One region of the Pseudoduganella sp. jia 12 genome, then DNA from elsewhere that is predicted to be linked to it. Evidence: predicted binding sites of a transcription regulator. Region 1 holds the regulator's gene; the other holds the start of a gene.
The links. The regulator FNR, encoded in region 1, switches genes on or off when oxygen is low (the NO sensors DNR and NnrR bind a similar motif). The targets are predictions, from matches to a motif close to TTGATNNNNATCAA.
Positions count from the first base shown of each region.

Region 2: ACY65G_RS23225 (XrtA system polysaccharide chain length determinant) is a predicted target of FNR. The motif match lies at 2,401-2,414, and genes of this name have one in related genera.

Region 1 is NZ_JBUXKP010000008.1:85,782-100,405, reverse strand. Features, by position in the region: gene ccoG (cytochrome c oxidase accessory protein CcoG) at 1-936, shown strand, start outside; gene ACY65G_RS18640 (FixH family protein) at 948-1,454, shown strand; gene fnr (fumarate/nitrate reduction transcriptional regulator Fnr) at 1,507-2,265, opposite strand; gene ACY65G_RS18630 (response regulator) at 2,413-5,523, shown strand; gene ACY65G_RS18625 (hypothetical protein) at 5,548-6,027, opposite strand; gene ACY65G_RS18620 (SDR family oxidoreductase) at 6,091-7,359, shown strand; gene ACY65G_RS18615 (DUF2269 family protein) at 7,364-7,828, shown strand; gene ACY65G_RS18610 (hydrolase) at 8,012-8,665, shown strand; gene ACY65G_RS18605 (SRPBCC family protein) at 8,796-9,260, opposite strand; gene ACY65G_RS18600 (LysR family transcriptional regulator) at 9,416-10,303, opposite strand; gene ACY65G_RS18595 (DMT family transporter) at 10,409-11,308, shown strand; gene ACY65G_RS18590 (SDR family NAD(P)-dependent oxidoreductase) at 11,389-12,408, shown strand; gene ACY65G_RS18585 (SRPBCC family protein) at 12,418-12,942, opposite strand; gene ACY65G_RS18580 (energy transducer TonB) at 13,077-13,592, opposite strand; gene ACY65G_RS18575 (tryptophan halogenase family protein) at 13,760-14,624, opposite strand, start outside.
Region 2 is NZ_JBUXKP010000011.1:124,974-139,597, reverse strand. Features, by position in the region: gene ACY65G_RS23240 (hypothetical protein) at 1-505, opposite strand, end outside; gene ACY65G_RS23235 (XrtA/PEP-CTERM system exopolysaccharide export protein) at 688-1,260, opposite strand; gene ACY65G_RS23230 (S1 family peptidase) at 1,446-2,237, opposite strand; gene ACY65G_RS23225 (XrtA system polysaccharide chain length determinant) at 2,503-4,023, shown strand; gene ACY65G_RS23220 (XrtA-associated tyrosine autokinase) at 4,048-5,010, shown strand; gene ACY65G_RS23215 (TIGR03016 family PEP-CTERM system-associated outer membrane protein) at 5,003-6,538, shown strand; gene ACY65G_RS23210 (XrtA/PEP-CTERM system-associated ATPase) at 6,556-7,575, shown strand; gene ACY65G_RS23205 (XrtA system polysaccharide deacetylase) at 7,712-8,596, shown strand; gene ACY65G_RS23200 (FemAB family XrtA/PEP-CTERM system-associated protein) at 8,593-9,732, shown strand; gene ACY65G_RS23195 (TIGR03087 family PEP-CTERM/XrtA system glycosyltransferase) at 9,737-10,999, shown strand; gene xrtA (exosortase A) at 10,996-12,549, shown strand; gene ACY65G_RS23185 (TIGR03088 family PEP-CTERM/XrtA system glycosyltransferase) at 12,555-13,730, shown strand; gene ACY65G_RS23180 (XrtA/PEP-CTERM system amidotransferase) at 13,718-14,624, shown strand, end outside.

The DNA of each region.
Region 1 (14,624 bases):
CGCACCGCCAAGCATCTCGCCTGGGGTGCCGTGGCGCTGTGGACGGGTTTTACTTTTGTCGGCTACTTCACGCCGGTGCGCGAACTGGGCACCGGCGTGGCCACGCTGTCGCTCGGGCCGTGGGAATGGTTCTGGGTGCTGTTCTACGGCTTCGCCACGTACGGCAACGCCGGCTGGCTTCGCGAACAGGTGTGCAAGTACATGTGCCCCTACGCCCGTTTCCAGAGCGCGATGTTCGATCGCGATACACTGGTCATCACATACGACACGCGGCGCGGCGAACCGCGTGGAAAAAAGTCCACGAACGGAGCCTGCATCGACTGCACGATGTGCGTGCAGGTGTGCCCGACCGGCATCGACATCCGCGACGGCCTGCAATACGAATGCATCGGCTGCGCTGCCTGCGTGGATGCCTGCGACGGCGTGATGGACCGGACCGGCCAGCCGCGCGGCCTCATACGCTACAGCACGGACCGCGCGATGACCTCGAACCTGCCGGCGGCGCGGATCCGGCAACGCGCATTGCGTCCGCGGGTGCTGGCCTACTGCGCCGCGCTGCTGGTGGCGTGCTTCGCCACCGGCTTCGCACTGTCCACGCGAATCCCCCTCAAGGTGGACGTGATCCGCGACCGCGGCTCGATGGGCCGCGAAGTCGACGGCGGTGCGATCGAGAACGTGTACCGGCTGCAGGTGATGAACACGTCCGAACAGCCGCACCGCTACCGCATCGCGGTCGCCGGCCTGCCCGGCCTGGTGCTGGCCAGCGGCGACGTCGTTGCGCTGGCCGCCACCGAAACACGTGCCGTGCCGGTGCGGGTGCAGGCACCGCATGGCGCTGGCCAGGCTGGATCCAACGACATCACATTCACGCTGGCGGCGCAGGGCGACGCGCACCTCGCCGTCGAAGAGCGCGCGGTATTCATCGTGCCGCGCTGAAGGAGACAGGCATGCAGACGATTTCCGCCACGCCGTGGTACCGCGAACGGTGGCCCTGGCTGCTGATGGCCGGTCCGGCCGCCGTGCTGGTCGCCGGCTTCGGCACGGCCTGGCTGGCCTTCGCGCAGCCGGATGCGCTGGTGGTCGGCGATTACTACAAGCGCGGCAAGGCGATCAACCAGGACTTGCGGCGCGACCGCGCCGCCGCCGCGCTGGGTGCCGCCGTCGCGCTGCGCTACGATCCCGCGCACGGCGTGCTGCAGGGCCGCCTGTCCGCGGCCGTGCCGTTGCAAGGCGCCCTGCAGGTGCACCTGGCCCACGCCACGCAACCGGAAAAGGACTTGCGGCTGCTGGTGCGCCCCGATCGCGATGGCGACTTCGCCGTGCCGCTGCCGCTGCTCGAGCGCAGCCGCTGGACCGTGCTGGTGGAGGACGAAAAGCGCACGTGGCGCCTGGAGGGCCAATGGCTATGGCCAGCGCAACGGGCAGCCTCGCTGGCGGCACGGCAAAACCGGTGACAGACACCGGTTTTTCTGGAATATTTCCTGGACCCTGGCAGACAGTGGGCAGTCAGGCGCAGGTTTCGGTGCCCGCCGTGATGGCTTTCAGCCGCGCCAGGTCGAGCACCTCGATTTCGCGGTTCGCCACCTTCAGCAAGCCCAGCTTCTTGAATTTGTTCAGCAGCCGGCTGATGCTCTCGATCGTGAGGCCCAGGTAGTTGCCGATATCCTCGCGCGACATGCGCAGCTGGAACGCGGTGCCCGAATAGCCGCGCGCTTCGTAACGCGAAGCCAGGTTGACGAGGAAGGCGGCGAAGCGCTGCGTGGCCTGCATATTGCCCAGCAATAGCATCACGCTTTGCTCGCGCGTGATTTCCTGGCTCATCATGCGGTGGAAGTGGCGCAGCAGGGTCGGCATGTCGATCAGCAGCTGTTCCAGGCTGGCGAACGGGATTTCGCACACTTCGCTGTCTTCGAGCGCCTGCGCGCTGCAATAGTGGCGGTCGGTACTGATCGCGTCCATGCCCAGCAATTCTCCCCCCATCTGGAACCCAGTCACCTGTTCTTCGCCGTTGGCGTTGATCTGGTAGGTCTTGAAATGGCCGAGCCGGATCGCGTACAGGCGCGTAAACGGGTCGCCGATGCGAAACAGGTTCTCGCCCTTCTGCAGCCTGCGGCGCCGGCCGATGATCTCGTCGAGCTTGTCCATATCGCCCATCTCCAGCCCCATCGGCAGGCACAGCTGGTGCATGCTGCAGGTGGCGCAGCGCGCCTTCAGGATGTCGATCGTTGCGCCGGGCAGGGTGAGGGAGGGAAGCTCGTGCATCATGGTCATGGTCCGGTTACGGTGGCCTCCAGTGTACTGGATACCACTTGCCAACACGACGGCGGGAAACTTGCATGCAGCGTGCCCTTCCGCACAGTGTGCAAGTCATGCGGCGGCGCATAGTGGCCCGACAAGATGGCGGGAGGAGACATGCATCCGCTTGGTATCAAGGCGAAAGTCGCGCTGGCGACGACCATCACGTCCATCGTGATGATCGCGCTGGTCACCTTTCTGCAGGCCCAGCGCATGCAGGAGGATTTTTCGCGCGTGCTGTTTGCCCAGCAGGACGCGCTGATCGCCCGTACCGCGCTGGAACTCGATGAACGAATGGCGCTGCTGCGCGACATCGTTGCCGAATCGGCGCGCTGGCAGCCGCGCGAGATCTGCAGCGACCCGCCCGCCCTGCGCGCCCACTACGACTACCGCGCCGTGCTGCGCCTGTTCGACGATATCCTCGTCGTCAGCCCTGCTGGCGTCATCGTGGCGGATGTGCCGGCGCTGCCGGGCCGCCCCGGCATCAGCGTGGCGGACCGCGCCTACTTCCAGCGCGTGATGCGGGAAAAGGCGCCGCTGATCGCCGAACCGGTCATCGGCAAGTCGGTCGGGCAACCCGTCGTGCAGATCGTCGCGCCCGTGCTCAGCGAAGAGGGCGATGTGGCCTGCGTGCTGATCGGCGTGCTGCGGCTGTACAAGGACAACCTGCTGGGCCACCTTCGATCGGCCAAGGTGGGCCGCACCGGCCATTACTACATCGTCACCGGCTATGAGCCGTCGATCTACGTGGTGCACCGTGACCCCGCCCGCCTGATGCAGCAGCGCGACCCACGCGGTTTTCCATCGACGTTACGGGCGATCCGCGAAGGGTTCGAGGGCACCACGATCAGCACCGATGGCTATGGCGTGCGCGCGCTGCTCAGCTACAAGCGGCTGAAGACGGTGCCCTGGGTCCTGATCGCTATCCTGCCCGCCGAAGAAGCCTCCGAACCGTTCGAAGACCTGCTGTCACGGCTGGCGCTGTGGGGCACGCTGGCCTCGCTCGTCACCGCGGGCGTCATCACCTGGATCATGTTGCGGATGATGTCGCCGCTGATGCGCCTGCGCGACGCGATCGGCGCCCTGCGCGGCGACCCGCGGCACTTCACGCCGCTGCCGGTCGCCTCGCGCGACGAGATCGGCGAGCTGACCGGCGCGTTCAACGACCTGATGCGCGAACGCGAGGCGGCCGACGACCATGCGCGCGAGCTGATGGACGAGCTGGAGACGCGCGCCGCCGAGCTGGAACGGGCGCGCGACCGGGCCGAGGCGGCGAACCGGGCCAAGAGCGACTTCGTGGCCAACATGAGCCATGAAATCCGCACGCCGATGAACGCCGTGCTGGGCATGGCGCAACTGCTGCAGAACACCGACCTTTCGCCGCAGCAGCGCAAGTACCTGCACATGATCCGCACCGCCGGCGATTCGCTGCTGGGCATCCTGAACGACGTGCTGGATTTCTCCAAGATCGAAGCGCAGCGCATGGAGCTGTCGCCGGTCGAATTCGACCTGGACGAATCGATGAGCACCCTGGCCACGACGATGACGATGAATGCGGGCGACAAGGAACTGGAACTGGCCATCGTCGTCGATGCCGACGTCCCCCGGCTGCTGCACGGCGATGCGCTGCGGCTGCAGCAGGTGCTGGTGAACCTGGCCGGCAACGCGATCAAGTTCACCGCGCAGGGCGAGGTCGTCGTCGAGGTCAAGGTCGCCGACCAGGACAACACCACGGCGCGCCTGCGCTTCGACGTGCGCGACACCGGCATGGGCATGAACCCGGAACAGCTGTCGCACCTGTTCCAGGCCTTCACGCAGGCCGATGAGAGCATCACCCGGCGCTTCGGCGGCACCGGCCTGGGGCTGGCGATCACGCGCCGGCTGATCGAGCTGATGGGCGGCGAGATCCAGGTTGAAAGCGAACCGGGCAAGGGAAGCCGCTTCTGGTTCACGCTGCCGTTCGGCGTGCTGCCCGGGGTGGAAGCGCCGCGCAAGCCGGCCGCCGGCCACCTTGCCGTGCTGGTGGCGGACGACAACGCCACCAGTCGCGACCTGATCGGCCGGCTGATCCGCGCCTGGGGCTGGGAAGCGGAGCTCGTCGATTCCGGCAGCGCCGCGCTGGCGATGTTCTCGTTCCGCCTGCGCACCGGCCGGCCGTACGACGTGGTGCTGGCCGACTGGCACATGTCCGGCCCGGACGGCTATGCGCCGGCCGCGGCGATCCGCCGCGAGGCGGCGGGCCACCGGCAACCGATCGTGGTGATGCTCAATGCGTTCGCGCGCGAACGGCTCGAAGAGATCTCGAAGGGCGCCGAAGCCGATGCGGTGCTGGTCAAGCCGATCACCAGTTCCACGCTGTTCGACGCGCTGCACCAGGCCCTGGTGGTGAAGGTGGGCGGCAGCGAACTGGTACCCGCCGCCGCCGGCCATGCGGGCCGGCTGCAAGGCGTGCATTTCCTGCTGGTCGAAGACAATCCGCTGAACCAGGCCGTGGCGCGCGGCATCCTCGAGCATGCCGGCGCCACGCTCGACGTGGCAGGCGACGGCCGCCAGGCGCTCGATGTGCTGGGCGTGGATGCGCAGCGCTACGACATCGTGCTGATGGACATGCAGATGCCCGTGCTGGACGGCTTCTCGGCAACCGCCGCCATCCGCACCGAGCTGCGGCTGCCGCTCCCCGTCATCGCGATGACGGCCGGCGTGCTGGCTTCCGAGCGGGACCGCTGCATGGCGGCCGGCATCACCGATTTCATCGCCAAGCCGGTCGTCGTGGACGAGATGATGACGGTGATCGAGCGCTACGTGCCGGCACGGCGCAGGGCCACGAAAGAGCCCGGACAGATGCTTCCCGAGGCGCAGGGCGACGAACCCGTGTTCAGCATGGACAGCCTGGCGCGCGTGATGGGCCGCGATCCGAAAGGCCGGGCGCTGATGCGCAAGATGGTGGAAGGCGCCCTCGAAGGCGGCATGGCCCCGGCGGACGAAGCGGACCAGGCGCTCGCCGCCGGCAATCCGCAGGCGGCCGCGCGCACTTTCCATACGCTGCGCGGCGCCCTTGGCGTGCTGGGAGCGAAACGGCTGGTCAAGGCCACGATGGATGCCGAGATGGCGATCGCGGAACTGCCCGCCAGCCAGCTGGCGCCCCACTTCGCGGCGGTGCGCCACGAACTGGCGCTCGTGCTGGAGGCGGGCCGCGCCTGGCTGGCGCAGGCCAGTGGCGAACCCTGAGGCGCGCCGTCGGGCTTTAGCGGTTCAGGAAGACCTGCCCTGGCGGTGGTTGAACAACGCGCCCGCGGCCAGCCCGATGGCGAAGGCGCCATACACGAGCGCCAGCGAACGTTTCGACAGGCGCACGTCGAAGCCCGGCTGCAGGCGCTCCGGCGTCAGCTTGTAGTCGACGAAGCAGGCCACGGCCGATGCCGCGGCCGCCGATGCCAGCTTGGATGCCACGCCCGGCTTGTCGAACACCTTGCCCGCGGCCTGCTCGAAGATGCTGGCCCAGAAATGCGAGCTGGCGTGGTGGATCGCATAGCCCGTCAATGTGTACTTCCAGGTGGGTTCGTCGTTCACGAAGGCCCTGTCGCCCCACACCACGTGGCTGATGGCGTTGGCGCCCGCATACGGGCTGCCCGTTTCCTGCTTCGAGCGCAGCGCCAGCGCGCCCGTCGAGGCCAGGCTTGCCAGTGCGCCCGGCATCATGCCCTTGATAATGACCTGCTTCCAGTTATCCATACCGTTCTCCGAATGTTCTGTTTTCTTCCTATACTGGGCCCTCCGTGACAACGAGGACCTGCGATGGTGATCCTGCTGACCGGTGCGACCGGCTTTCTCGGTTCCCGCTTGATGCCGCTGCTGCGCGCGAAGGGCCACCGCGTGGTGTGCGCGGGGCGCCGCCGGCAGCCGGGGTGCGACTTCATTGCGGCCGATTTCGCCCACGATAGCGAAAAATCGGACTGGGTGGCGCGCCTGTCCGGCGTGGACGCCGTGATCAACTGTGTCGGTATCATCAAGGAGGCGCCGGGACAGACATTCGCGCGGCTGCATGGCGAAACGCCGCGTGCGCTGTTTGCCGCCTGCGTGGACGCACGCGTGCGGCTCGTGGTCCAGGTCTCCGCGCTGGGCGCCGACGAAGCCGCCACCACGCCCTATCACCTGAGCAAGAAGGCCGCCGACGACTTCCTGGCCACGCTGCCCCTGCGCTCCCGCATCGTGCAACCGTCGCTGGTGTACGGACCCGAGGGCGCCAGTTCGCGCCTGTTCCGCATGCTGGCCACGATGCCGTTCGCCGTACGCTTCGGCACGGCGCCGCAGCCCGTGCAGCCGGTACACGTGGACGACGTGTGCCAGGCAATCCTTGCGCTGCTGGACGAAAGCGGCGGGCCGCGCAGCGCCCGGGTGCCGCTCGTGGGGCCCGCGCCCCTGCCGTTCATCGGCTACCTGGGCGTGCTGCGGCGCACGCTCGGCCTGGGCCGCCTGCGCGTGCTGCCGCTGCCGTACACGATCGCCCGGGGCATGGCGTGGCTGGGCGGCTTCGTGCCGGGCAGTCCGCTCACGCCGGACACGCTGCGCATGCTCGCGCGCGGCAACACCGCCGATCCCGCGGCAACGACGCGGCTGCTGGGTCGCCCGCCACGGCCTGTGGACAAGTTCATCACTCATCCACAGGCGGAGCGCCGCGAAGCGCAGCTTGGCTGGCTGTTGCCCATGCTGCGCCCCAGCCTGGCGATCGTGTGGATCTGGACGGCGTATGTGTCCGCATTCGCCTGGCCTGTGGACGACAGCTACCGGCTGCTCGAGCGCACCGGCATCCCGGCCCTGCTGGCGCCGCTGATGCTGTATGGCGCCAGCGCGCTCGACCTGCTGTTCGGCATCGGCACGCTGGCCCTGCCGCGGCGCTGGCGCCGCCCGCTGTGGCTGGCGCAGATGGGCCTGATCGGCTTCTATACCGTGGTGATCGCGCTGCGCCTGCCGGAATTCGTCTGGCACCCCTATGGCCCGCTCAGCAAGAACCTGCCGATGCTGGCCGCGATCTGGCTGCTGTACGAGCTGGAAAAGAAGGAGTAACGCAATGGAATACCTTGTCGTGAAGTGGCTGCACATCCTCAGTGCCACGTTCCTGTTCGGTACCGGCATCGGGTCCGCCTGGTACCTGCTGTTCGCCGTCGTCAGCCGCAACGTGGCCGCCATCGCCGTGGTGTCGCGCATCGTCGTCATGGCCGACTGGCTCTTCACGGCAACGACGATGGTCGTGCAGCCCTTGACCGGCTTTTATCTCGTCCACATCGCCGGGTATCCGCTGCACAGCAAATGGATCGTGTGGTCGGTGGCGCTGTTCGTCATCGCCGGGCTGTGCTGGCTGCCGGTCGTGTGGCTGCAGATGCGGCTGCGCGATCTGGCCGCCGCGGCCGTGACAGCGAACACACCGCTGCCGCCACAGTTCTGGCGCTATTTCCGGATCTGGGTCGCGCTGGGCATTCCCGCCTTCTTTGCCTTCCTCGCCGTGTTCTGGCTGATGGTGGCCAAGCCGATGTAGCCCTTCGCAAGGCGTTCGAATTTTTCGATTATAGAAAGGTAATCTTTCCGTTTTTGTTTTCTTCCGGGTTTGTTCATACTTCATTCCATCGACGCAGCACAAACAAAACAACGCAGCGTCAGACTTTCGAAGATATCGACAATCCAATCAATAACTCATTGCATAACCCCAGGAGAAAACACCATGCCGATCGCCAAAGCCCAACCCGGTAAAACCCTGCTGAACGGTGCCGACCACACGCTCATCCTGATCGATCACCAGTCGCAGATGTCGTTTGCCACGAAATCGATCGATGCCACCGTGCTGCGCAATAACACCGCGCTGGTCGCCAAGGCGGCCGCCGAATTCAAGGTGCCGACGATCCTCACCACGGTGGCGGCCGAGTCGTTCTCCGGCCCGATCTACGACGAGATCCAGTCCGTGTTCCCGGACCAGAAACCGATCGACCGCACCACGATGAATACCTGGGAAGACCAGCGCATCGCCGACCGCGTGAATGCAATCGGCAAGGGCCGCATCGTGCTGGCCGGGCTGTGGACTTCCGTATGCATCGTCGGCCCCGCGCTGTCCGCGCTGGACCAGGGCTTCGAGGTGTATGTGATTACCGATGCTTCCGGCGACATCACCGAGGAAGCGCACGGGATGGCCGTGCAGCGCATGGTGCAGGCCGGCGCCCGTCCGATCACGTCGCTGCAATACCTGCTCGAACTGCAGCGCGACTGGGCCCGCGGCGAGACGTACGACCAGACGGTGAAGACCGCGGTGGCCAATGGCGGCGCCTATGGCCTGGGCCTGGTCTATGCGAAGTCGATGTTCAACGCCTCGGAAGGGCATTGATGGCGGGCGCGCCCGGAGCGTGAGGGTCTCCGGGCGGCGCTTTTCACCGCGCCGCCAGCTGCGGCGCTTTTGCTGCGCCGCCGGCTGCGGCGCTTTTGCTGCGCCGCCGGCTGCGGCGCTTTTGCTGCGGTCATACCGCCTGGCGGTGCAGGAGCGCGGCCAGGCGATCCAGGTTCTGCTCGTTGGCACCGGCCACGAAGCGCGCCACCTTCGCACACTCGGCCGGATCGCCGAAGTGCATCGTCCAGCGCAGCCGCGTGCGCTTGTCTTCGTCCGCGAATTCGAACGTGGCGCGGAAGGTGTGGCCGGAGACATGATCGAACACGATCCGCTCTTGCGGCACGATCTCCACGAAGTGCGATTCGTTCGGGTAGGTGGTGCCGTCCGGCCCGTGCATCACGAATGTCCATGCGCCGCCGGGTGCAAAGTCGAATCCCTGGAAGGTGCTCGTGAAGCCTTCCGGCCCCCACCATTGCGCCAGCTGTTCCGGATCGCTGAAGGCGGCAAACACGCGTTCGCGCGGCGCGTCCAGCACGCGGGTGGTGACGATGTCGCAATTGTCCGGGCTGCGTTGTTCCATGCTGCGTTCGTTCATGATTTCTCCAATGATCGTCGAAACATTGTAGTGCCATACGATCCGCTTTGTTTTGGACAGCAAAACTGGGGACGTACCCTTGTTTTCAAGAAATTTCTTTCAGCGCAAGCTGTTCGCGAGTTTCCTGGAAACAGGGGTACGTCCCCGGTTTTTCTTCAGCGAACCGATTTCGCGGCGGTTCGCGCGATTTCGGCAAATGCCTGCACCGCCGGTGCGGCACGGGACAGGTTGCGCAGGATCAGGCCCACGCGCCGCCGCACCATCGGCCGCAGCGGCCGGGCAACGATGCATGGGTGCGTTTCGGCCATCGCGTGCGGCAGCGCCAGCTCGGGCATCACGGTGACGCCGTCGCCATTGTCGACGAGGCCCAGTACCGTGACCATCTGCGACATGCGGTAGCGCACGTGCGGCGCCAGGCCGGCGTTGGCGAACAGCGGCTCGACCAGTGCCGAGCACCCCTGTTCGGGCATGATGAACGGCAGTCCCACCAGCTCCTCCAGCGTGACGGCGCGCTTCGCCGCCAGCGGATGGTCGCGCTGCACCAATGCGACCAGCTGGTCCTCGACCAGCGGCACGGTATCGAAACGGTCGTCCGGCAGCACGGCGAAGCCCACGTCGACGCGGCGGTCCGCCACCCAGCCGATGACGGCCGCATCCGGCCCCTCGTCGATCTGGACCTCGATGCCGGGATAGCGGGCACGGAACGCCTTCAGGATCGCCGGCAGCAGCTTCAGCGACGATGTGGGCCCGAACGAGCCGATGCGGATCAGCCCCTGGTTCAGCCCGCGCGCCACGGCGGCATCCTGCCGCATCGCCTCCTGCAGCCCGAGGATCTCGCGGGCGCGCAGCAGCAGGCGGCGGCCCAGTTCCGTCACCTCGACGGCGGCCTGCTGGCGCTCGACCAGTTGCACGTCCAGCTCCTGTTCGAGGACACGGATCGCATGCGACACGGCGGACTGGCTGATGCCGAGGCGCAGCGCGGCCGCCGTGAAGCCGCGCATCTCGGCCACCATCACGAAGATTTCCAGCTGGGTGAATGTCATGGTTGCCGTGGAAAACAAGAACAGCCCATGAGCTTATGCTCATTTGCCTATGAGTTGGGATAAGCAATACTGTATGGCTTCCTGAACCCCGGACGCAAGCACAACATGACCGACTCCCTCGTGAAAAACAACCTCGTGTACGGCAAGCTCGTACTCGTCACCCTGTTCTGGGGCGGCACGTTCATCGCCGGGCGCATCGTCGCGCATGCGCTGCCGGCGATGACGGCGGCCGCGCTGCGCTTCGCCGTGGCGGCGGCGCTGCTGCTGCTCGTCGCCTGGAAGAAGGAAGGCGGCCTGCCGCGCCTGACCGGCAAGCAGGTGGCGGCCACGGCGGCGCTGGGCCTGACCGGCATCTTCCTGTACAACCTGTGCTTCTTCGGCGCGCTGGGCACGATGCCGGCCGGGCGCGCGGCGCTGTTCATCGCGCTGAACCCGATCGTGACCGCGCTGGCCGCCGCCGTGCTGCTGCGCGAACGGCTGCACGCCGTGAAGTGGGCCGGTATCGCACTGGCGTTCGCCGGCGCGGCCATCGTCATCACGCGCGGCGATCCCGTGGCGGCGCTGCACGACATCGGCCAGTCGCTGGGCAAGGGCGAATTGCTGATGCTGTGCGCAATCAGCAGCTGGGCCGCCTACACGCTCGTGGGCCGTGCCGCACTGAAGGGGCTCACGCCGGTGGCCGCGACCACCTATGCGGCCCTGTGGGGCCTGCTGTTCCTGCTGGTGGGCGCGGGGCGCGACCTGGTGGTCCTGGAATGGAGCGGCATCGGCTGGCAGGTGTGGGCCAGCCTGGGCTACCTGGGCGCGTTCGGCACGGTGCTGGGCTTTGTCTGGTACTACGAGGGGGTAAAGGCGATCGGCGCCTCGCGCACCGCCGTGTTCAACAACCTGGTGCCCGTGTTCGGCATCGGCCTGGCGGCGCTGCTGCTGGGCGAGCAGGTACTCGCCTCGATGGTGGCCGGCGGCGTGCTGGTGGCGGCAGGGGTGACGTTGACGAACCGCTGAGCCGGATTGTTCCGGTTGGTATCGTGCGATGGCATGCCGGCCGATCTCCCTATCATGGCGCCTTCCAGGAGGAAGGAACCATGCGCTACCTGATGCTGTTGATGTTCGCCGTGCAGCTGGCCGGCTGCGGCACCGTGCTGTCCGCCGATGAACGGGGCGCGGTGGCGGGCAAGACCTACGTGATCACCGGCGCCTCCAGCGGTTTCGGCAAGGGTGTCGCGCTGGAGCTGGGCGCCATGCGGGCCAACGTGGTGCTGGCCGCGCGCCGCACCGAGGCATTGAATGCCGTGGCGGCCGAAGTCACCGCGCGCGGCGGCACGCCGCTGGTGGTGACGACGGACGTCAGCCGCCAGGAGGACGTGCAACGCCTGCTCGACGCGGCCGTGGCGCGCTTCGGCCGTGTCGACGTGTGGATCAACAATGCCGCCGTCGGCGCCATCGGCGTGTTCGATACCGTGCCGCGGGAAGATCATGCGCGCATCGTGGACGTGAACCTGAAAGGTGTCATTTACGGCAGCCACGTGGCGCTGCGGCAGTTCCGCAAGCAGGGTGCCGGCACGCTGGTGAATATCGGTTCCGTGGAAAGCGCGATCCCGCAGGCGTTCCACGCAACGTATTCCGCGACCAAGGCGGCCACGCTGTCGCTGGGCCGCTCGCTGAACGAGGAGTTGCGGCTGACCGGTGCCGGCAACATCGCCGTGGCCACCGTGCTGCCATGGGCCGCCGATACGCCGTTCTTCACGCATGCGGCGAACTACAGCGGCGGCACGCCGCGCATGCCGCTGATGGACGATCCGCAAAAAGTCGTCGATGCGATCGTGTGGATTTCCGTGCACCCGCAGGAGGAGCTGGCGGTGGGGTGGAAGGCCAAGGCCGCGTACGCGGGGGCACGGCTGGCGCCCGACCTGGCCGAACGCGCGGCCGCCAATGTGGCGCATCACTACCAGTTCAAGACGGCGCCGCCGGCACCGGCCACCCCGGGTGCCGTGCACCAGCCGATGCAGGGCACTACGGGCGTGGAGGGCGGGCACCGCGCACGCATGGAAGTGGAAAATGACAGGGAAAACGCGCAACCAGCCGCCACGCGCCGCGGCGACTGACCTGCCGGCTTATTTCGCGCCGGCCTGCACGGTCTTGAGGTACTGCTCGTAGACGTCGTACATGCCGCTGAAGCCCTGCTGCATCGATGCATGCGCGGCGAAGAAGGTGGCGCATTCGGCGTCGCTGGCGTTCGCCGGCGCCGAGTGCAGCGTGAGGGTCGTCTTGCCGTTGTCTTCTTCGAGCGTGGCGGTGTTGCGCACTTCCAGCGGCCACATGGGCAGGAGCGGGTAGCGGATACGGTTGCCGGCTTCGTCGGCAAAGCCGTTGACGAACACGAAGCGGTGCGGGGGCTCGATTTCCTGGAAATCGAAACGGCCCCAGACGTCCATGCCGGCCATGGCATCGCGCGGGTGCATGCAGTAGTGGAAGATGCCGCCGGGGCGCACGTCGGCACGCGCCACCGTGATCGTGCATTCTTTCGGGCCCCACCAGTGCCGCAGGTGTTCCGGGTCGGTCATCGTGGTGAACACCAGATCGCGCGGCGCGTCGAATGTGCGACGAAGGGTCAGTGCCACCTGGTCAGCGGTTGCCATGTTCGTTCTCCTTGGTTTGCAGGTCAGTGATTGGTTGTCGAGGCGGCCCGGGTTTTTCCCGCGAATGATGAGACTGGCCGGTTCGTGCATGCCGAAAAGCCGGTTTCTTATTGGCTTTTCGTCAATTTACCAGACTAACGGTAGGTTTTCAGCTGTTGATTTTCCAGGCTGAATTCCATGGCGAACGGGAACTCCTGGGCACATGGCTTGCCGTTGCACACGGCAGGCTTGTACTTTTCCAGCATCAGCACGTTGGCCATCACCGTCGTGGTTTTCGGATCGGGCGAGCGGTACACCTTCACTTCGTTGGCCCGGCCATCGGCGCCCACGATCACGCCCATCTCGACCAGCCCTTCCACCTGCAGCGCACCGCCGGCGGTTGAAATCGAGCGCATCAGCTTGCCGTAGCCACGCAACGGGTAAGGCGGCTCGTCGTTCGGCCCCATTGCCTCGTACATGGCGCGCAGCCGTGCCTTGTCCGCTTCCGGCAATTCCGCGTAGGTCTTGTCCGGCGGGAAATGCAGGCGCATCGCATTGCGCTTCAGGTTCGTCCCGGTCTGCGCATCCTCTGCTTTCATGGAGTATTGCTGCGCATGGGCCAGGCAAGTCGACAGCGCCAGCAAGGCGCCCAATACAAGGGGGATCCGCAAGGTGAACTCCAGATTGGCAATGTCGTGTTTATAACGCATCGCCCCCCATGGAAAACTCTCGCATTGTCACACTACAACTAATTTCCAAAAACCGGGGTCAGACCCCGGTTTCAGGAAATATTTCCCAAATTCGGGGTCTGACCCCGGTTTTAGGCAAGTTTGCGGCGTTACCACCCGGTGCCGGAACAGTATTGCTCGACGTATTTCTGGTGCGATGGCAGTTGCGCGACGGTGCGGTCGATGGCGCCGCTGATGTTGCCGAGGAAGTGGGCCAGTTCCTTGTCGCCCATCAGGTCGGCGGTCTGGTGGTGCGAGGCGGGCAGGATGCCCTGGCCCAGCATCACCTGGATCCACGAGTTTTCGGCGAACAGTTCGTTCGATACGCGGAACACGCGGCCCGTGTCGCGGAACAGGTCGATACGGTGCTGCAGCGATGGCGGCAGCTTCATCGTGGCGGCGTCGCGCCAGTACGGGGTGTCGCGGCGGTTCGTGACGGTGTAGTGCAGGATGATGAAATCGCGGATGTGCTTGATTTCGTAGTCGGCCTGCTGGTTGTATTCGTCGATGTCGGCCTGGCTGATGCCGTCTTGCGGGAACATCTGCATCAGCCGGATGATGCCGCGCTGGATCAGGTGGATGCTGGTCGATTCGATCGGTTCCAGGAATCCGCTGGCCAGGCCGATCGCCACGCAGTTGCCCTTCCACGTCTGCTTGCGCTGGCCCGGCGTGAAACGGATCACGCGCGGTGTCGTCAGCGTTTCGCCGTCGACGGCAGCCTGCAGCGTGCGCAGCGCCGATTCGTCGTCTGTGTAGCGGCTCGAATACACCATGCCGTTGCCCACGCGGTGCTGCAGCGGGATCTGCCACTGCCAGCCGGCGTAGCGCGCGATCGACCGGGTGTACGGCACGGCGTCGCGCACGGATTTCGTCTGCAGCGCGACCGCGCTGTCGTTGAACAGCCAGTGCGACCAGTCGTCGTACTCTACGCCCATCGTCTGGCCGATCAGCAGTGCGCGGAAGCCCGTGCAGTCG
Region 2 (14,624 bases), on a different contig from region 1:
TGGGCGTGTAGTAACCCTTTGCCTGGTATTCGAGCCAGATACGCTGGAGCATGGGAACCGTCTGGAACGTCGACAGGCCAGCCTGCACGTTCAGGTAGCATGCGACCAGGTGCCGGCCAATGCCGTACTTGTCCCATTTTTGCGGATCCAGAATAGCTGCCTGGGTCACGGTTCCATACGTTTTTGCTTGATTGCCATTACTACTGAAAACACGGGTGTACAGCTGATTCTTGTCGCAGCCGCGCGGCCAGCTGTGATTCTTCCAGTACCCCGGCGACCGGCCGGCACAAGTGGGGGGCGGGCCCCGAAAGCTTTGCAATCCACCGGACAGGTAACCGGATGGCGTGGTACATACTTCCACTGCCATGCCGGGTTGGCTGTGCAATGTGAGCAGAACGCCGGATGCGGCCACGCCGGCGCGGGCAAAGCGGCGCCGTGCCTCGCCTTGAGGCGACAAGTTTGCCGGACCCGGCGCTGCGGCATCATGCTGTTGTTCGGTGGCCACGTCGATTTCCTTCTGGGTGGTCTGACAGTTGGGTAGATATTGCGAAAATGGTAAGCAATTCCCGTTCCCGACTGCCGACCCGGTGCTTATAGACTTTTAAATCAATGACTTAAAGCAAAAAAAGCACGCTTTATTGTTGAGCTGTCTCAGATGCTGTAAAGATTCCCGACAGCTCGACGCGGTTAGAAAAAGCTTTCTGGAATCACCAGGATATCGCCCGGGCGCATCGACACATTCGCGGAAATATCGCCTTCCTTGATCAGGTCGTTCAAACGCACGCGGTATTGTTGCTGCTTGCCGTCGACATGACGAATGATCGTTGCCCGATTGCCGGATGCGAATTCGGTCACTCCCCCGACAGCGATCAGCACATCCATCAGCGACATGTCGCGCCGGTATGGCAGTGCCTGTGGCCGCGCAGCCTGGCCGATCACGCGGATCTGCTCGCCGTATGTGCCGGTAAAACCGGTGACGATGACCGTGACTACCGGTTGCTGGATGTACTTGGCGAGCGCCTTTTCGATATCGCGTGCCAGTTCGGTCGATGTCTTGCCGATTGCCTCCAGGTCTTCGACCAGCGGCGTGGTGATCTTGCCATCCGGCCGCACGGGCACGCTTTGCGACACTTCCGGATTGCGCCACACAATGATGCTGACGTTGTCGCCCGGGCCAATCAGGTAGTCGGGGGCTGGGGCTGGCCCGGCATCGACCATCGTATTTCCCGAACTGGCGCAACCACCGAGGGCACCCAGCATGACCGCGCCTGCCGCCAGCCATTTGAACAGCGTTTGGTATTTCACGGGACTCTCCAGTTTGGTTGTTACGGCACGGGACTATGGCAACTGGCATACGACATTGTGCCGTACGAGCTCGTAACTATCATTGTGTCAATCTTATGTTGCTTATTTTATACGAGGGAGTGAGGCGGCCGTGCAATTTTTTACTTTTCGCTCGTGTTTTGCTGCAACAATTCACGAACATAGCGAATGGGGATTGCATACGAAATGCCGCTTGGCTGGCTCAGCGCATTTTCTTTCTGGTTCTTGAGGAAAGTCATGTTCAACACGCCATGAACAATGCCGCTTTCGGGGTCATACACGGGGCTGCCGCTATTGCCCGGGTAGGCAGTACCGTCCAGTTGCAAGATTGAAAATGGGCGGCGCTGCAATTGACTGATAACGCGCGCGTCCAACCGGCGCGAGTTCAATGATGGAAGAATCATCGGCGTGATGGCCGAGAGCATTGCGCGATGCGTAACGGGCGTGAGACCCAGACTCATACCGAGTGGAAAGCCGGTAAAGGCCAGCGCCTGGCCCTCGGCCACGGTGCCGTTAACGTCCAGGCGCAGTGCGGGAAGGGGCACACCGGTCAAGCGCAGATGTGCCAGGTCATGCTCACGATCGACAGCGACCACCGTGACGGGCCGGAAATCGAACTTCTGGCCAGTACCAATCACGATGCCCAGTGTTTCCATCTTTTCCGTATCGAGATCCGGCAGTGCATGGGCATTGGTGATGATGGATAGACCATCGGCGACGGCGAAGCCGGTAGCAACGAAAACGATCGCCGGACTGCGAGTACGCAGCAGCGTGCCGATGCCAACCACCGATGGCTTGATCGCTGGAATCGTATCCTTCAGGGCCGCCCGGGCTGGTGCCGGGAGCGCAAAAGCAAGCACGGCGGCGATGCATGCCAGCAGCACGAGATAACAGGGGCGGATCACGGAGCTCATCGGGTCAGGATAGCAGAAAAATATTAACTTGCAGTGACAGGAATAATTTCCATAAGGAAATTTACTGATAGATTGTCAGCAGATTGCAACGCTCGGTCCCGTGTCATGTTGGAAAGAAAAATTAATATCAACAGGCAACGAATTCTGCGGTATGATAGAGCGATTGATGTAATTTAAGCAATATTCTGGATGGTATTACGTCGGGTTGAAGCAGGTGCGGCATCCTGAATGGCTTAGCTGAAAGCGAGTTAACAAGATGGCAGAAATGATGGCCCTGCTTTTGAGCTTCCTCAAAGCAATTGGCAAGTACCGCTGGTATGCGGTGGCAATCACATGGCTGGTAGCGCTTGTCGGCTGGACCGTTGTTTCCCGCATGCCCAACGATTACCAGGCATCCGCCCGTGTTTACGTAGATACCCAAAGTATCCTGAAACCGCTGTTGGCAAGCATGACCACGCTGCCCAACACCGAGCAGCAGGTGATGTTCATGCGCCGCACGCTGATCAGCCGCCCGAACGTGGAACGTGTGCTGAGAATGGTCGATCTCGACATTACGGCCAAGACGCCCAAAGAGCATGAAAAGATCGTCGACGAACTGATGACCCAGATCAAGGTGATCGGTACCGAGCGCGACGATATCTATACGATCTCGTACAGCAACGCCAATCCAAAGCTGGGCAAGGACGTGGTGCAATCGCTGCTGACGATCTTCGTCGAGGGCAGCTTCGGGGGCAAAAAGCAGGAATCGGAAAAGGCAATCCAGTTCATCGACGACCAGATCAACATGTATGAAGAAAAGCTGGCGATCGGTGAGAATGCACTGAAGGATTTCAAGATCCGTCACATGGGACTGCTCCCACGCCAGGGCGGCGACTACGCCTCCGCTTATGGTGACTTGAACGAAAAAATCAGCCAGGCCCGCCTGGAGCTGCTGGAGGCTGAGGAGGCGCGCAATGCGATCAAGCGCCAGATGGCCGGCGAAGACATGGCTCCTGTTACCGATACGACGGAACGGGCGATCGTCAATCCGGAAATCGATGGCCGCATTTCGGTGGTGGAGAAGAACCTCGATCAATTGCGCATGCAGTTCACGGAGGAACATCCGGACATCGTTGCCGCCAAGCGCCTGGTGGCCCAACTCGAACAGCGCAAGAAGGAAGAAGCCAAGAAAATCCGCGCGGTCGATCCGGGCGCCAGCTACAGCCCGATGCTGCAGCAGATGAATGTCCAGTTGTCGGTCGAAGAAGCCCGCATTGCTTCCTTGAAGGCACGGGTGGGCGAATATTCGGCGCGTCTCGCGCAGATGCGCTCGATGAGCACACAGGCGCCGGAAGTCGAAGCCCAGCTGGCGCAGCTGAACCGCGACTATGCGGTGAACAAGGACAATTACGAGAAGCTGGTACAACGGCGCGAGGCGGCCAAGCTGTCGGGTGACCTGTCCACCGCCACCGACATGATGACGTTCCGTGTTGTCGATCCTCCTGCCGTGCCGAGCACGCCCGCCGGCCCGAATCGACCGCGCCTGTATACCCTGGTCTTCCTGGCGTCGCTGGTTGCCGGCCTCGGCACTGCGCTGCTGTTGAGCCAGATTCGGCCAACGTTCCTCAGCCAGACCAATCTGCGTGAGGTCACCGGCTTGCCGATCCTGGGCAGTATCGGCATGAACTGGACCGACCAGCAGAAGGTTCGCCGCCGTCGCCGCGTATATGCCTTCGCTGCTGCGGTCGCCTCGCTGTTTACGGCGTACGGCGGAGTATTGGCCATCACCGTTTTCCGGCAATCCTAAGCCGGGGAAAGCACAGGTTACAACGTGAGCATCATTGAAAAAGCCGCGAACCGCATCGGCAAACCCGTAGCCCCGGCTGCTCCGCTGGCCCAGGTGCGCACGCAAGCCGTGCCGGTTACGAGCGAGCCCATGATGGACAGCCCGGACATTGCCGTGGCCGAGTTGCCGGACGCTCCGATGCCGGAATTCCTGGCGCCTGCGCAGGGCCCCACGGTTGCGTTGTCGAATCCCGAGCCGGCTGCACCGGAGCCGCGCCCCCGCAATACCCGCATGATCGAACTGGACCTGGCGCGGATGAACGAAGCCGGCCTGGTTACGGCGGCTGGTGGCCGGACCAACCTGGTCGAAGATTTCCGCATCATCAAGCGGCCGCTGATCAAGCGCGCGTTCGGCGCGCGCAAGCCGAATGCGAATCCGGGCAACCTGATCATGATTACCAGCTCGCTGCCGGGCGAGGGCAAGACATTCACTTCGATCAACCTGGCGATGAGCATCGCGATGGAACTCGATCATACGGTGCTGCTGATCGATGCCGACGTGGCCCGGCCTTCGGTGTTGCGCACGCTCGGGCTGCCAGCCCAGCGCGGCTTGATGGATATCTTGCTGGACGACCATCTCGACATGTCCGAGGTCATGCTGCGCACCAACGTCAATACGTTGTCGATCCTGCCTGCCGGCACGTCGAATCCGCGCGCCACCGAGTTGCTGGCCAGCCAGGCGATGAAGTCGCTGGTCCTCGAAATTGCTGATCGTTATCCGGACCGGATCGTGATCTTTGATTCGCCCCCCCTGTTGCTGACGAGCGAGGCGCATGTGCTGGCCAGCCATATGGGGCAGATCGTCGTTGTCGTCGAGTCGGAAAAAACCACCCAGCACGCGGTCAAGGAAGCCTTGAACCAGCTCGAAGGCTGCAGTAATGTCAACCTGGTCTACAACAAGTCGCGCGAGCTGAACACATCCAGCAAGTACGACTACCACTATGGCTAAACGTCAGGCCCGCTGTGCCGTGCTGGGCTCGGCGATGCTGCTCGCCTTGCTACCGTCTGCGGTGCGTGCGGCATGGCAGGTCAAGCCAAGTGTCGAAGTGCGCGAAACATGGTCGGATAATCCTGAACTGCGCAGTGATGACCAGAAGCGCAGCCAGTTCATCACGGCCGTATCGCCCGGCGTGTCGATCTCGAACGACACGCCACGGCTGCAGGTGGCGGCGGCATATCAATTGAATGCGTTTGCATATTCGGACGAGCGGGTGACCGGCAGCGATCGCTTCAACAGCACGCTGAGCGGAACTGCCAAAGGCAATCTCATTCACGATTTCCTGTACTTCGATGCCTCGGCGGGCATCGCGCAGACCCCGGTTTCCGCCTTTGGCCCCGTCAGCAACAGCCCTTATTCCAACAACAACCGCTCTGAAGTCCGCTCCTACCGCGTCTCGCCGTTCATCGTGCACCAGTTCGGCAGCTTCGCTTCGACGCAGCTGCGCTACTCCCATGATGTGGTCGATAGCGACCTGGGCGGTTTTGGCCGCAGCACATCGGATGTGATCGACCTCTCGCTCAACAGCGGCATGGCGTTCAAGACACTTGGATGGGGCCTGCAACTGAACCGGGAGAACCTGGAAGATGGCATCGCACCGACATCGATCAACAGTTCGGCACTGGCTTCGCTGCGCTATTCGCTGAACCGGCAGTTCAGCCTGACGACCACCAGTGGCTACGACAAGTTCGATTACGAAGGCATGGGTGAAGGGACGAAAGGCGCGTCGTGGTCGCTCGGATTCAACTATGAGCCCAGCGCCCGGACCAGCCTGCGGGCGTCGGCAGGCCGCCGTTACTATGGGAATAGCTACTTCCTGGCCGCCACCCACCGCAGCCGCAACACCGTATGGAGCATCAATTACAGCGATGACGTGAGTACCAGCCGCGGCAATTTCCTGCTGCCTTCGACCGTCGACACGGCATCCATGCTGAACCAGATGTTCCTGGCGAATTATCCCGATCCAACGCAGCGTGCCGCATTCGTCGAAGCCTATATCCAGGCCCTCGGACTGCCGCGTTCAATACCGAATGCCGTGAACTACTTCAGCAACCGCTATTCGCTGCAGCGGCAGTTCAACGCGTCGGTGGCACTGCGTTCCGCGCGGACTACCACGATGGTCACCGTGTTCAAGATGCGCCGCGAAGCGCTGTCCCTGGTGCAGTACGACAGTCCGCTGCTGGGCAGCGGCCAGCAAAACCTGAACGACAACACCGACCAGACCGGCGTGTCGCTGAATGCCAGCTACAAGCTCAGCGCGCGTACCAGCGCCGCATTGTCCGCCAACCTGAGCCGCAGCAAATCGCTCAGCGGCGACCTCAGCGAAAACAACCGGCAATTCCGGTTCCACATGACGCATACATTCCAGCCGCGGTTGAGCGGCAGCCTGGAAGTGCGGCGCAATTCCGGCGGGCTGGCGCTGCAGAACAGCTCCTATACGGAGAACGCGGTATCAGCCTCCCTTTCGATGAAATTCTGACCGAGCGAGACGTTTTCATGTACGAGAATTACTACGGGCTCAGCGATAAGCCTTTCCGCTTGCGCCCGGACCCCCATTTCTTCTTCGGCAGCAGGGGCCACAAGCGTGCCATGGCTTACCTGGAATATGGTTTGGCACAAGGCGAAGGGTTCATCGTGATCACCGGCGAAGTGGGCGCTGGCAAGACGACATTGATGCGCAACCTGTTTCGCCAGATCGAATCGGATCGCATCGTGGCCGCGCACATCGTCAACACGCATGTCAACGCCGACGATATCTTGCGGGGAGTGGTGGCCGCGTTCGGCCTGCCTTTCGAAGACAGCGCAAGCAAGACCACACTGCTGGCGCGCCTCGAAGGTTTCTTGCGCACATGTGATCGGGACGGCAAGCGGGCGCTACTTGTGGTTGACGAAGCGCAGAACCTGACGCCCCGCGTGGTGGAAGAATTGCGTATGTTGTCGAACTTTCAGTCCGATGAAAAGCCACTGCTGCAAACGTTCCTGCTGGGCCAGCCGGAATTCCGCGCAACGCTGCATAACCCCGGCATGCAGCAGTTGCGCCAGCGCGTCATCGCCACTTATCACCTGGGGCCGATGGACGAGCTGGAAACCCAGGCGTACATCGAGCACCGCTTGCTGACAGTGGGCTGGAAAGGCGATCCGTCGTTCACCCCGGCAGCCTACGCGGCCATTTACGAATTCACCGGAGGCATTCCACGCAAGACCAACCACCTCTGTGATCGGCTTTTGCTGATGGGCTTCCTGGAGGAAATGCATGCGTTCACCGATGCCGACGTCGACACTGTGATCCGCGACATCCAGCAGGAATTCGAGGCCCCAGCCGGCACCCAGGCGCCTGCCGCGTCGCTGGCGGATCCCGCCGGGGGGGATCCTGATAGCGCTGTGTTCGCTAACCAGTATTCATCCGTGCTGGACGAGCGCATGTTGCGGCTGGAACGATCGATGGGATCGGTCCTGTCGATCCTGAAGCGAATCGTGAGCACGCCTGCCGGTGTCAATCAGGCTTTGGATGAATGAACATGAGCGATAGCGACCAAATCCACCATAGCGCGTGCGGCATCGGAGCACGGCCGGGTTCCTTGAACATGTCGCCGGAGATGGCCTTGTTCGATAGCATGCCGGCCGGCTGGCTGGAAAGCCGCTAGGAGCCACGATGAATGCGCCAGTACGCCAACTGCATGCGGCCGCGCCGGGCGCCGCCATGCTGCGCAACGCGATGACGATCGATGTCGAGGATTATTTCCAGGTATCCGCATTCGCCGACCACATTGCCCGCGACAGCTGGCCATCGCGCGAATGCCGGGTCGAAGCCAACATCGAACGCATCCTTGCGATCCTCGATGACGGTGGCGCGCAGGGAACTTTCTTCACGTTGGGCTGGATCGCCGAGCGTTATCCCGCGATGGTGAAGCGCATCGTCGCCGGCGGCCATGAACTGGCCAGCCACGGTTATGCCCACTTGCGTGCGTCGGACCAGACACGCGAACAGTTCATGGACGATGTCGCTCGCAGCAAGGCGATCCTCGAAGACATTGGCGGTGCTGCGGTGCTGGGCTACCGCGCACCCAGTTTTTCGATCGGCCCCGCCAACCTGTGGGCATTGGACGTGCTGCAGGAAGCGGGCTACCGTTACAGCTCCTCGATCTACCCGATCGTGCACGATCACTACGGCATGCCGGATGCACCCCGCTTCGCGTTCTACCCGAACGGTACCGATGGCTTGCTCGAGGTGCCGATTACCACTGTGCGGATGATGGAACGTAACCTGCCGGCCGGTGGCGGTGGTTACTTCCGCCTGCTGCCCTACGCACTGTCGCGCCGGCTGATGCGCCGTGTCAATCGCGAGGATGAACAGCCGGCGATCTTCTATTTCCATCCCTGGGAAATCGATCCGGGCCAACCGCGCATTGGCGGGGTGGGGGCCAAGACGCGCTTCCGGCATTACGTGAACCTGCAGCGGATGGAGCGTCGCATTCGCGCGCTGACACGCGATTTCAAATGGGATCGCATGGACCGTATCTTCCTGGAGCGTGCATGAGCGCCATCATCGAGCAGGCGATGCAAAGGGCGCAGGCAGGCGATGCCGCCAGGCCGGCAGTCACGGCTGATTTGCCTGGTATCGCCGAACCCGCTCCGCTTTCCGTGCGCCCGATGCGCGCCGATGACGCCGATCGCGCGAGGTGGGATGCGTTCGTGCTGGACTGTCCGGATGCGACATTCTTTCACCGTTCCGGCTGGCAGCGGGTAATCGAGGAAGCTTTCGGCCACCGCACATGGTTCTTCCTGGCTGAGCGCAACGGGCAGATCGAAGCCGTCCTGCCGCTGGCGCAGATCAGGAGCCGGCTGTTCGGACATTCGCTGATCGCCTTGCCATTCTGCGTATATGGCGGCGTGGCTGGCCGCAGCGACGAAGCGCGCGCCGCACTCGATGCCGAGGCGCTGCGCCTGGCGGCGTCATTGAACGTGGGCCATCTCGAATACCGCAACTACTCGCCAGCCCACCCGGGCGATCCAGCGTGGTCGGGCAAGGACCTGTACGTGACGTTCCGCAAGGAGATCAGCGGCGACGATGAAGCCAACATGAATGCGATTCCCCGCAAGCAGAGGGCAATGGTTCGGAAGGGCATCAAGCTGGGGCTGACGGGCGAGGTGGACCAGCACGTCGACCGCTTTTTCGCTGCGTATGCAAGCAGCGTGCACCGGCTCGGTACTCCGGTGTTTTCCAAAAAATATTTCAGCTTGCTGAAGGACGAGTTCGGTGACGACTGCGAAGTGCGCGTCATCGTACAAGGCGAAACACTGGTCGCCGGGGTATTGAGTTTCTTCTTCCGCGATGAAGTGCTGCCGTATTACGGTGGCGGCATGCCGGTCGCGCGCGATGTAGCCGGGAACGACTTCATGTACTGGAACCTCATGCAGGCCTCGGCCGCGAAGGGATATCGCATCTTCGATTTCGGCCGGAGCAAGCGTGGCACCGGAGCATTCGACTTCAAGAAGAACTGGGGTTTCGTGGCCCAGCCGCTGCCGTATGAATACCGGCTGGTGGCTTCGCAAGACCTTCCGGATGTGAATCCACTGAATCCGAAATACCAGCTGTTCATCAGGTTGTGGCAGAAACTGCCGCTGCCGCTGGCGAACGCGCTGGGTCCGCACATTGTCAAAGACTTGGGGTGACACCGTGGAAGACCTGCTGCTGCTGGTGCACCGCATTCCCTACCCGCCGAACAAGGGGGACAAGATCCGTTCGTGGCACCTGCTGCGGCACCTGTCCGCACGCTATCGCGTTCACCTGGCCACGTTCGTCGACGACCCGGAAGACTGGCAATACGTGCCTCACGTGCGCAAGCTGTGTGCTTCGAGCCATTTCGCGCCGCTCAATCCGCGCCGCGCACGGTTGCGCAGCCTTCGCGCACTGCTGGCCAACCGGGCGCTCTCGATCGATTACTACAGTGACCGTTCCACCCGTGCCTGGGTGGGCCGGACGGTGCGTGATACCGGCATCGAACGGGTAGTCGTATTCTCGTCGCCGATGGCGCAGTATGCGCACGGCCTGCCGGAAGCGTTGCGCGTGGTCGACCTGTGCGATGTCGATTCCGAGAAATGGCGCGCCTATGCGAAGAAGAAGCCATGGCCGACCAGCCTGCTGTACGGCTATGAGGCAAGCCGCCTGCTGCGCTACGAGCGCAAGGTGGCGGCCGAGACCGATGCGGCACTGTTCGTGTCGGCTCCCGAAGCGGAACTGTTCCGCTCGCTGGCGCCGGAAAGCGCAGCCCGCATCGGCTGGTTCGGCAACGGCGTCGATACCGAGTATTTTTCGCCCGATGCCAGCTACGCCAATCCCTATGGGCCCGGTGAATGCGCGCTGGTCTTCTGCGGCGCAATGGACTACTGGCCGAACGTGGACGCCGTACAGTGGTTTGCGCATGATGTGCTGCCGCTGGTGCGTTCCCGTGTGCCACAGGCGTCGTTCGTGATCGTCGGCGCAAGGCCGACATCCGAAGTGCAGGCATTGGCGAACCTGCCCGGGGTGACCGTTACCGGCACCGTGCCGGATGTGCGCCCCTATGTTGCGCATGCCACCCTGTCGGTGGCGCCATTGCGCGTGGCACGGGGCATCCAGAACAAGGTGCTCGAGGCCATGTCGATGGCGAAAGCCGTCGTTGTCAGCCCGCAGGCGCTCGAAGGCATCGACGCGACCGCCGGCGTCGAGGTGCTGCTGGCCGAGCATGCCGGCGACGTGGCAGAGACCATTCTTGCGTCGCTGGCGGACGACGCATCGCGCACGGCGATCGGCCACGCGGCCCGTGCCCGTGTCGAGGCTTCGTATGGATGGGATGCGCGGCTGGCACCGCTCGATGCATTGCTGGGAGCACCCCGGCATCCCGCTACCGCCACGCCGCTTCCAGCCGGCATTCCCTCACCGACATGGAACCGGGCATGAACACCATTACCGTTACCGAAGAAGCCAGGCTGGCCGCCGCGCGACCCGCAGACGATGCGCCACCGACGGCACAATGGTGGATCGCAGCGCTTGCGGTGTTGCTGCCGCTGCTTGCCTATTTCGATACGGGCGCCTCGATCGTGTCGATCTGGGATCGCTCGGAAACGTTTGCCCATGGCTTCGTGATCGTGCCGATCTCACTGTGGCTGGTATGGCGCCGCCGCCAGGAACTGGCACTGCTGCCGGTTCAGCCCTGCTGGCCGGCACTGGCCGCCTTGCTGCTGTGCGGCGCGGCCTGGATGCTTGCCACGCTGGGCGATGTGCTCGTGGTGCGCCAGTATGCGTTTGCCGTGATGCTGCCGCTGACCGTCCTGGCCGTATATGGCGCGCCGATCACCCGGGCGCTGGCGTTTCCGCTGGCGTTCCTGCTGTTCGGCGTTCCGGTCGGCGAAGGATTGATCGATCCGCTGATCGGCATCACCGCCGATTTCACGGTCGACGCGCTGCGCTTCACGGGGATTCCTGTGCTGCGTGAAGGGAACAATTTCAGCATTCCGAGCGGTGACTGGTCGGTGGTCGAAGCGTGCAGCGGATTGCGGTACCTTATTTCATCGGTCACGCTGGGCTGCCTGTACGCGTATCTGACGTACCAGTCGACCTGGCGCCGTGTGCTGTTTGTCATTGTCGCGCTTGCGTTGCCTGTGCTGGCCAACGGCCTGCGCGCATACATGATCGTGATGATCGGCCACACCAGCAACATGACGCTGGCCGTCGGGGTGGACCACCTGATCTATGGCTGGGCATTCTTCGGCCTCGTGATGCTCCTGCTGTTCTGGATCGGCAGTTTCTGGCGCGAGGATGCACCGGCCGCGCCTGCGCTGGCAAACGCCACGCGATATGCCGCCTCCGCTTCGCCGGCGAAGGTTGCCATGGCCGTGCTCGGTGTCGCGGCTTGTGTCAGCGTGTGGCCCGCGTATGGCTGGTATATCGAACGCGGCAATGTGACGCCCCCAACGGTCGATTTGGCTTCGTTCGCGGCAAAGGCGCCTGCCGCCGCCTCATTTACCGGATGGACGCCCGATTTCGCGCCGGCCAGCGCCACGCTGAGCCGTTTTTACCAGGTCGGCAACCAGCCGGTAGGATTCACCCTCAAGTATTACCGCGATGGCAACGGCGGCAAGCTGATCAGCTCCACCAACAGGCTCGCGGCGATCCGTAGCGGCTGGAACGAAACTGGCGTGGCCATCCGTACCGAAACCATCGCGGGGCGTCCGCTCGTCATCCGGGAAACCACCCTGATAGGTGCCGGCACTCGCTTCGTCGTCTGGCAATGGTATGACATCGGCGGCCGGCCAACGGCCAGCAACTATGTCGGCAAGCTGTTGCAAACGAAACAGAAATTTCTGACTGGCAGTGATGATGGCGCAGTGCTGATGCTATTCTCGCCATACGACGAGACCCCCGAGACGGCTCATCCTGCGCTGCGGGCGTTCCTGGAGAGCCATCTCGCTTCCATCGATGCCGTGCTGGCGGCCAACGCGCGACAGTGACTTCCATGAACAACGTGCCGCTCATCGTCCATCTGATCTACCGGCTCGATTTTGGCGGGCTGGAAACGCTGATGGTGGAACGGATCAACCGCATGCCGGCTGGTGCGTATCGGCACGCAATCGTTTGCCTCACCGATTTCAATCCCGCCTTTGCCCGGAAAATCACGCGCACCGACGTGGCGATCCACGCGCTGCACAAGCAGCCAGGCCAGTCGCCGGGAACGCACGTGGCGCTGTGGCGCCTGTTGCGCGATTTGCGTCCAGCCGTGCTGCATTCCTACAATCTGTCCGCTGTCGAATACGGCCTGGCCGCATTGCTGGCCGGCGTGCCCGTGCGTGTCAATGGCGCGCATGGGCGGGATCACGATGATCCCCATGGTACCAATCGCAAACATAACGCGCTGCGCCGCCTCATGGTGCCGCTCTACGATTGCTGCTACGCGAATTCGGCGGCGATGGAGGCTTGGAACCGGGAAATCATCGGCGTGCCTGTGCACAAGAGCCGGATGCTGGCGAACGGCATCGATGTGGAGCGTTTCCACCCACGGGTGCCCGGCGAGGCGGCATTGCCGGAACACTGGCCATTCGGGCCGGGGCATCTCGTCATCGGCACTGTTGGCCGGATACAGGCGGTGAAAGACCATGCTGTCCTGATCGATGCCTTCGCCCTGCTGCGCGCCCGCTTACCGGACCTGCCCCTGCGCCTGGCGATCGTTGGCGATGGCCCCTTGCTGGAAGCAATGCGGGCCAAGGCCTCCGGGCTCGGCCTGGATGGCGTGGCGTGGCTGCCGGGTGCGCGCACCGATATCGCAAACATCCTGCGCAGCCTGCGCGTATTCGCGATGTCGTCGATCGCCGAGGGCACGCCCGGTTCCGCGCTCGAAGCGATGGCATGCGCCTTGCCGGTCGTCGGCACGCGTGTCGGCGGCATTCCCGAGGTGATCGACGATGGTGTCACCGGCATGCTCGTGCCGCCGTCCGATCCCGGGGCGATGGCGGCGGCACTCGCGCGCTATGCGGCGGCGCCGGAACTGGCGGCCCGTCACGGTGCCGCGGGCCGCGAACGGGTGCTCCGCAACTACAGCATGGCGGCGATGGTCGCCGCCTACCAGGGCATGTATGACAGCCTGTGCGAACGAAAGATCAAGACTAGAGGGGCGGTGACATCATGTGCGGAATAGTGGGAATGCTGGATACGCGGGGCCGGCGCGAAATCGACGAAGCGCTGCTGCGGCGGATGAACGATACCCAGTTCCACCGGGGGCCCGACGAGGGCGACATCTACCGCGAGCCAGGCGTCGGCTTCGGCCACCGCCGGCTGTCCGTCATCGACCTGTCGATGGGCCAGCAGCCGCTCGGCAACGAAGATGGCAGCGTGATGGTCTGCTACAACGGCGAGATCTACAACTATCGCGAGCTGACGGCCGAGCTCAAGGCGCTGGGCCACGTATTCCGCACCAAGAGCGACACCGAGGTGATCGTGCATGCCTGGGAGGAGTGGGGCGAAGCGTGCGTGGAGCGCTTCCGCGGCATGTTCGCCTTCGGCCTGTGGGACCGCAACCAGCAGGTCATGTTCCTGGCGCGCGACCACATGGGCGTCAAGCCGATGTTCTACACCATGCTGCCGGATGGATTGTTCGCGTTCAGCTCCGAGCTGAAAGCCTTGCGCTCGCTGCCCGGCCTGCCACGCGAGATCGATCCGTGCGCGGTCGAGGATTACTTTGCCTATGGCTACGTGCCGGAACCGAAAACGATCTACAAGGGGGCCTTCAAGCTGTCGCCGGGCTACCGGCTGCTGCAGAAGGTGGGCGCGCCCCTTGCCATGCCGCAGCGCTGGTGGGACGTGCCGTTCAAGCTGCACCATACGATGACGGAAAGCGATGCCCAGGGCGAGCTGGTCGAGCGGCTGCGCGATGCCGTGCGCAGCCAGCTGGTGGCGGAAGTGCCGCTGGGCGCATTCCTGTCCGGCGGTGTCGACTCCAGTGCCGTGGTGGCGATGATGGCGGGCCTGAACAATGCCCCGGTGAATACCTGTTCGATCGGCTTTCGCGACCGGGCCTTCGATGAATCGGCAT